3 regions of the Citrobacter sp. RHB25-C09 genome follow, and region 1 is predicted to be linked to each of the others. Evidence: riboswitches for the same ligand, from Rfam matches in the RefSeq annotation. Region 1 holds a riboswitch; each other region holds the start of a gene.
The links. Region 1 has a riboswitch for thiamine pyrophosphate ahead of thiB (thiamine ABC transporter substrate binding subunit). Riboswitches for the same ligand answer to the same signal wherever they lie in the genome.
Positions count from the first base shown of each region.

Region 1 (2,268 bases):
ATCACGCTTTCCCAACCGGACCGCTGGTTTCCGTGGCTGCTCGGTCAGGTGCCCGCAATGATTCTGCCGCGCGAGTGGGAGACGTTGAACAATTTTTCCAGCCATCCCATTGGTACCGGCCCTTATGCGGTAATGCGTAACACCCGCAATCAGCTCAAAATTCACGCCTTTGACGACTACTTTGGCTACCGTGCGCTGATTGATGAAGTTAACGTCTGGGTCCTTCCTGATATTGGCGAGGAACCGAACGGCGGTTTAACGCTGAAGGGGCCGGTGGAAGACGAAAAAGCCATTGAAAGTCGCCTGGAAGAGGGGTGTTATTATCTCCTCTTCGACGCCAGAACCCATCGGGGCGCAAATAGTGAGGTCCGGGAATGGGTAAGTCGGGTTCTGTCACCCAGCAATTTACTCTATTGCGCCGACGAGCAGAACCAGCGGCATTGGTTCCCTGCTTACGGTCTGCTCCCCCGCTGGCACCACGCGCGCCCAGGACACGGCGAAAAACCCGCCGGGCTGGAAACCCTCACGCTGACCTACTATCGCGAACATGTTGAGCATCAGATCATTGCACAGATCATGAGTCAGTTACTGGCTGAACAGCAGGTTAAGCTGGAAATCCAGGAGATCGACTACGATCAGTGGCACGCCGGGGAAATTGAAAGTGATATCTGGCTGAACAGCGCCAACTTCACACTCCCGCTGGACTTCTCATTATTTGCGCACCTGTGTGAAGTTCCGCTGTTGCAAAACTGTATCCCAATAGACTGGGAAGCGGATGCTACACGCTGGCGTACTGGTGAGATGAACCTGGCAACATGGTGCCAGCAGCTGCTTGCCAGCAAAGCAATTGTACCGCTGATCCACCACTGGCTGATTATTCAGGGACAGCGCAGTATGCGTGGTTTACGCATGAACACCCTCGGCTGGTTCGACTTTAAATCAGCGTGGTTTGCGCCACCAGACCCATGATTGCTGCTTAGCAACAAAATCATTACACTAGGCCGTTCTCAACGGGGTGCCAGATAAAACTACGCAGAAGCAGCGTGAAGAATGATGCGTAGGGGCTGAGAAATACCCGTCGAACCTGATCCGGATAATGCCGGCGAAGGGATTTGAGGCTAGCGCTCAAAATCCTTTGCCACCCATCTATTGAGGTGCAAAGTGTTAAAAAAATATCTTCCATTCTTACTCCTGTGTGCAGCGCCCGCTTTCGCTAAGCCCGTGCTTACCGTCTATACCTACGACTCGTTCGCCGCCGACTGGGGCCCTGGTCCGTCAGTCAAAAAAGCCTTTGAAGCCGACTGCAACTGCGAACTGAAACTGGTCGCGCTGGAAGATGGCGTTTCGCTGCTCAACCGTCTGCGCATGGAAGGGAAAAACAGCAAAGCTGACGTGGTACTGGGGCTCGACAATAACCTGGTTGAAGCAGCCACGCAGACGGGTCTGTTCACAAAAAGCGGCATCGCCAGCGACACCGTCAACGTACCTGGCGGCTGGACGAATGACACCTTCGTGCCGTTCGATTACGGCTATTTCGCCTTCGTTTACGACAAAAACAAACTCAAAAATCCACCGAAGAGCCTGAAGGAACTGGTGGAGAGCGACCAGAAGTGGCGGGTGATTTATCAGGATCCGCGCACCAGCACGCCGGGACTCGGCCTGCTGCTGTGGATGCAGAAAGTCTATGGCGATAAAGTACCGGAAGCCTGGCAGAAGCTGACGGCCAAAACGGTCACCGTGACCAAAGGCTGGAGCGAAGCCTATGGTCTGTTCCTGAAAGGGGAAAGCGATCTGGTGCTGAGCTATACCACCTCCCCGGCTTACCATCTTATCGAAGAGAAAAAAGATCACTACGCTGCCGCGAACTTCAGTGAAGGCCATTATTTGCAGGTCGAAGTGGCGGCACGGACTGCGGCAAGTAAACAGCCGGAACTGGCAGAGAAATTCCTGGCGTTTATGGTCTCACCCGCATTCCAGAACGCGATCCCGACCGGCAACTGGATGTATCCCGTAACAAATATCCCTCTTCCAGCCGGGTTCGACCAACTCACCAAACCCACCACCACGCTGCAATTTACACCAGCCGAAGTGGCAGCTCAGCGTCAATCATGGATTAGCGAATGGCAACGCGCCGTCAGCCGTTAATTCCTGGCTGGCTGATTCCAGGGATATCCGCCGCCGCGCTGATGGTGGCGGTGGCCCTTGCCGCGTTTCTGGCACTATGGCTCAATGCGCCGCAGGGAGAATGGTTCGCGCTCTGGCAGGACA
Region 1 is NZ_CP057483.1:848,321-850,588, reverse strand. It holds gene sgrR (HTH-type transcriptional regulator SgrR) at 1-969, shown strand, start outside; TPP riboswitch at 1,002-1,129, shown strand; gene thiB (thiamine ABC transporter substrate binding subunit) at 1,162-2,145, shown strand; gene thiP (thiamine/thiamine pyrophosphate ABC transporter permease ThiP) at 2,121-2,268, shown strand, end outside.

Region 2 (2,268 bases), 1.2 Mb from region 1:
AGGCCATCGCCAAGAGAAAGTGACACGTCATAGGCGGCGCAGATTTCGCAAATCTCACGGAAGTGCTGGTAGAGGAAATTCTCTTTGTGATGGGAAAGGCACCACTTCGCCATGATCGAACCGCCGCGCGAGACGATACCGGTCAGGCGCTTCGCGGTCATCGGCACGTAACGCAGCAGCACGCCGGCGTGGATGGTGAAGTAATCGACCCCTTGTTCCGCCTGTTCCAGCAGCGTGTCGCGAAAGGCTTCCCAGGTGAGATCTTCGGCGATCCCGTTAACCTTCTCCAGCGCCTGGTAGATCGGCACGGTACCGATAGGCACCGGACTGTTACGTAAGATCCACTCACGGGTTTCGTGGATATATCGTCCGGTGGAAAGGTCCATCACCGTATCCGCGCCCCAGCGAGTCGACCAGACCAGTTTTTCCACCTCTTCTTCGATGGAGGAGGTGACCGCCGAGTTGCCGATGTTAGCGTTGACCTTCACCAGGAAGTTGCGGCCAATGATCATCGGCTCGGATTCCGGGTGGTTGATATTGGCGGGAATAATGGCGCGACCGGCAGCGACTTCGTCACGAACGAATTCCGGCGTAATATTTTCCGGCAGGCGTGCGCCGAAACCTTCCCCCGGATGCTGGTGGCGTAACACTTCGCTGCGGATACGCTCGCGCCCCATGTTTTCGCGAATCGCAATAAATTCCATTTCCGGGGTCACGATCCCCTGGCGGGCATAGTGAAGCTGGGTAACGCGGCGTCCTGATTTGGCGCGTTTTGGTGTCAGCAGGCCAGTGAAACGCAGTTCGTCCAGACCGTCATCGGCCAGACGTTCCTTCGTGTACGCTGAACTGCGGTCGTTCAGTTCTTCGCTGTCGTTACGGGCGTCAATCCACGGCTGGCGCAATTTTGCCAGGCCCTGTTGCACGTCAATCGTCACGTCAGGATCGCCATACGGGCCGGAGGTGTCGTAAACCGGAACCGCTTCGTTCTCTTCGAACTGCGGGTTCTCTTTGCTGCCGCCGATAAGCGTTGGACTCAACTGGATTTCCCGCATCGGTACGCGGAGATCGGGTCTGGAGCCGGGAATATAAATGCGTTTTGAGTTGGGGAAAGCAGTGCCTTCCAGGGTATCGATAAAGTGTTGGGCCTGTGCGCGCTGTTCGCGGCGGGACAATGGTGTAGTGGCAGACATAGCTCATTCCATAAAATTAAGGACGTGGCTTGCCAGACGACGGATGGAGTAATGGATGTGCGCCGCCCGTGAAGGCTGGTGCATAAAGCAGAATTACTCTTGTTCCCTTCGCAGGTATTAACCTGATCAGGTTCCGCGGATCCCGAATTAACGGTCTCAGCCCTTTCCACTTATTCCTTCGTGCTGCCCTGAGGCATTACGTCGGCTTAGGTGAAAAACAGGCACTCCGACAAGATAACTTCCCCTCCTGAGAGGGGGACATTTGTAAACTACGCGTTAACTGCGCAGAACTCAAGCAGGCCGTTTGATTTTGGCGTTCTCATGCATGGCCTCAAATACCAGCATAATCAGCTTGTCTTCCAGCACGAACCGGGCTTCCAGCGCTTCGCCGATATCCGACAGTGCCTGTTGAAATTCAAGGCAATTATCATGATCGATTGCGGTTTCCAGGCTGGAATCGTAGTAGTCCATGATGTGTTGCGTATTGGCTTCCAGCAGCGGCCAGATCTTTGTCGCTGCTAAAAGCTGACCGTTCCCTTCCAATTTATGCAGAATACGTTCATAAATACTGAAGTGTCCGGTGGAGAGGTAATCGACCAGGCTCTGGCAAAAATCATCCAGCGCTTTTTCATTCAATCGCATGTACGATTCTTTACCAGGTCTAATGCCAACCAGATTGTTGTAAGCCACGAGCAGGTGCTTACGTACATGCAGCCAGCGATCAACCAGTTTATTACTTCCACCGACGCGTTCTGTCAGGTTTTCCAGCTGGTTTAACATGTTCGACTCCAGAAGTTTAGATTTTAAAACTGCTCACTCAAAAATTGTAAAAATTATGTTAGCAACATGCCAGTGAAGCTAAGGTAGTGCAAGAGCTATGGATCGTATAATTGAAAATTTAGATCACGGCTGGTGGATCGTCAGTCATGAACAAAAATTATGGTTGCCCGGTGGAGAATTACCACATGGCGATGCGGGAAATTTCGATCTTGCGGGGCTGAAAGCACTGCATATCGGTGAGTGGGAGGGGGAACCTGTCTGGTTAGTTCATCAGCATCGTCGTCATGATATGGGCTCC
Region 2 is NZ_CP057483.1:4,072,327-4,074,594, reverse strand. It holds gene thiC (phosphomethylpyrimidine synthase ThiC) at 1-1,190, opposite strand, end outside; TPP riboswitch at 1,277-1,429, opposite strand; gene rsd (sigma D regulator) at 1,482-1,970, opposite strand; gene nudC (NAD(+) diphosphatase) at 2,068-2,268, shown strand, end outside.
Region 2: another riboswitch for thiamine pyrophosphate. It lies ahead of thiC (phosphomethylpyrimidine synthase ThiC); the one in region 1 lies ahead of thiB (thiamine ABC transporter substrate binding subunit).

Region 3 (2,268 bases), 1.9 Mb from region 1:
CAGGAAGTCTGAAATTTACCCCGGATAACGTTGTGTTCTATTTTGAACCGATCAGTCCATTGGCGACGGATGCCGTGACGTTGACCAATGACTATGGCACATCTTCCGCCAGTGCAGGTGCGGTGGGATTTCAGCTATCAATGGATGGAACGACAAGTATTGGATATGGCAGTTCCCACCCCTACACGTCGTCAGCAGTTACGGGAGGCACCGTGCCAATAAATATCTACGCACGAACTCGAACCTATGAAGGGAAAGTGACGGCAGGTGAAGCCATGAGCAGAGTGAAAGTGGTTGTCGATTATCATTAAAACGTGTTCAAAGCAGACCATTTACGCACCCTTATGCGGGTGCGTTTTTTTAGCGATGATAAAAAATTTCGCCATCATAGGCTTTAATGATCTTGCCATCAGCGTCGCCGATCAGCACATACGCGCCCCCCATGTAAGTCCAGTGCGTTCCGGCGTCCGGTGCAGGTAAATTACGCAATTGCCACTGTTTGATATTGTATTCACTGGTGCGATACATTTCCGGCACCGTATCGCCCGGTTTGAAATGAATGAAGTCGGCGACAAAGCTGCTGAGTTCGTATTGATCGATCCCCTTGGTGGCAGCAGTTGCAGCAGGTGCGGCCCACACCGTACTGGACAGGAGGAACAGCGTGCCCAGCACCCATTTATTTTTCATACTTCTACGCTCTCCAGTGTTAAGTCTGCTAAATCAGTTGTGTATCTTTCCCGTGATGCAATACACCTGACAAGCACGTGATTGTGAAATTCCCATAAATATCGTAACAAATGTAACCTTACGCTCTCTCTCCCCCTTCAATATAGAATATATCCGGAATTGGTCGTGGAGATTTACCTGCCCCTTTCAGCCCTTGCAATAGGGTTTTGATTACCTTAGGCTGCATGCACTACATCTCTTTTATGTAGTTTGACTCGGGGTGCCCTTCCTTGCGAAGGCTGAGAAATACCCGTACCACCTGATCTGGATAATGCCAGCGTAGGGAAGTCAGACACTGCTCGTGTCACTTCTTCGCGCGGGCAGGAGCGTAATCATGCAGCCTGACCTGCACAGCCGCACCCTGGCGGCTCGTACCTTGCAACAATTCCGTATTCTTTCACCCTTAACGCATTGTATGACCAATGATGTTGTACAGAGCTTCACTGCCAATACGCTGCTGGCGCTGGGCGCTTCACCGGCAATGGTGATTGAACCTGAAGAAGCCAGACAGTTTGCCAGCGTGGCCGATGCGCTATTGATCAATGTCGGCACGCTCACACAGTCACAAACAGCGGCAATGCACGCGGCGGTTACACAGGCGCATACCGGAAAAACGCCGTGGGTGCTGGATCCCGTTGCGGTGGGCGGACTCGATTTTCGTCGCCGCTTCTGTCTTGAGCTGCTTTCTTTACAACCAGCCGCCATTCGTGGCAACGCGTCGGAAATTCTCGCGCTGGCAGGAATGGCAGCCGGTGGGCGCGGTGTCGATACGACGGATACCGCCATTGCGGCCTTACCCGCTGCACAAGCGTTGGCAAAGCAGGTTGCGGCTATCGTGGTGGTGACAGGTGAAACGGATTACGTCACAGACGACCAGCGTACCATCGCCGTGTCAGGGGGGAACCCTATGATGACGAAAGTCGTCGGCACTGGATGCGCGCTCTCTGCGGTAGTTGCGGCCTGTTGCGCGCTACCGGGTAATTTGCTGGAAAACGTGGCTTCAGGCTGTAGCTGGATGAAACAGGCCGGTGAGCGCGCAACGGCGGAATGTCACGGGCCGGGCAGCTTTATTCCGGCGTTTCTTGATGCGCTTTACAACCTGGATGCGGAGGTGCAGTTATGAAACGAATCAATGCGTTAACCATCGCCGGCACTGACCCCAGCGGCGGCGCGGGCATTCAGGCCGATCTTAAGACATTTTCTGCTCTTGGCGCTTACGGTTGCTCAGTGATTACGGCGCTGGTGGCGCAGAATACGCGCGGCGTTCAGTCGGTATACCGGATCGAACCCGATTTTGTTGCTGCCCAGCTCGACTCAGTGTTCAGCGACGTTCGCATTGATACCACCAAGATCGGGATGCTGGCAGAAACGGATATTGTTGAAGCTGTTGCGGAGCGTTTGCAGCGTCATCAGGTGCAGAGTGTGGTACTCGATACGGTCATGCTGGCAAAAAGTGGCGATCCACTGCTCTCTCCATCTGCTGTTGCGACGTTGCGTACCCGCCTGTTACCGCGGGTGTCGATCATCACACCGAATCTGCCG
Region 3 is NZ_CP057483.1:2,763,712-2,765,979, reverse strand. It holds gene HVY19_RS12960 (fimbrial protein) at 1-311, shown strand, start outside; gene HVY19_RS12955 (RcnB family protein) at 361-687, opposite strand; TPP riboswitch at 933-1,029, shown strand; gene thiM (hydroxyethylthiazole kinase) at 1,061-1,849, shown strand; gene thiD (bifunctional hydroxymethylpyrimidine kinase/phosphomethylpyrimidine kinase) at 1,846-2,268, shown strand, end outside.
Region 3: another riboswitch for thiamine pyrophosphate. It lies ahead of thiM (hydroxyethylthiazole kinase); the one in region 1 lies ahead of thiB (thiamine ABC transporter substrate binding subunit).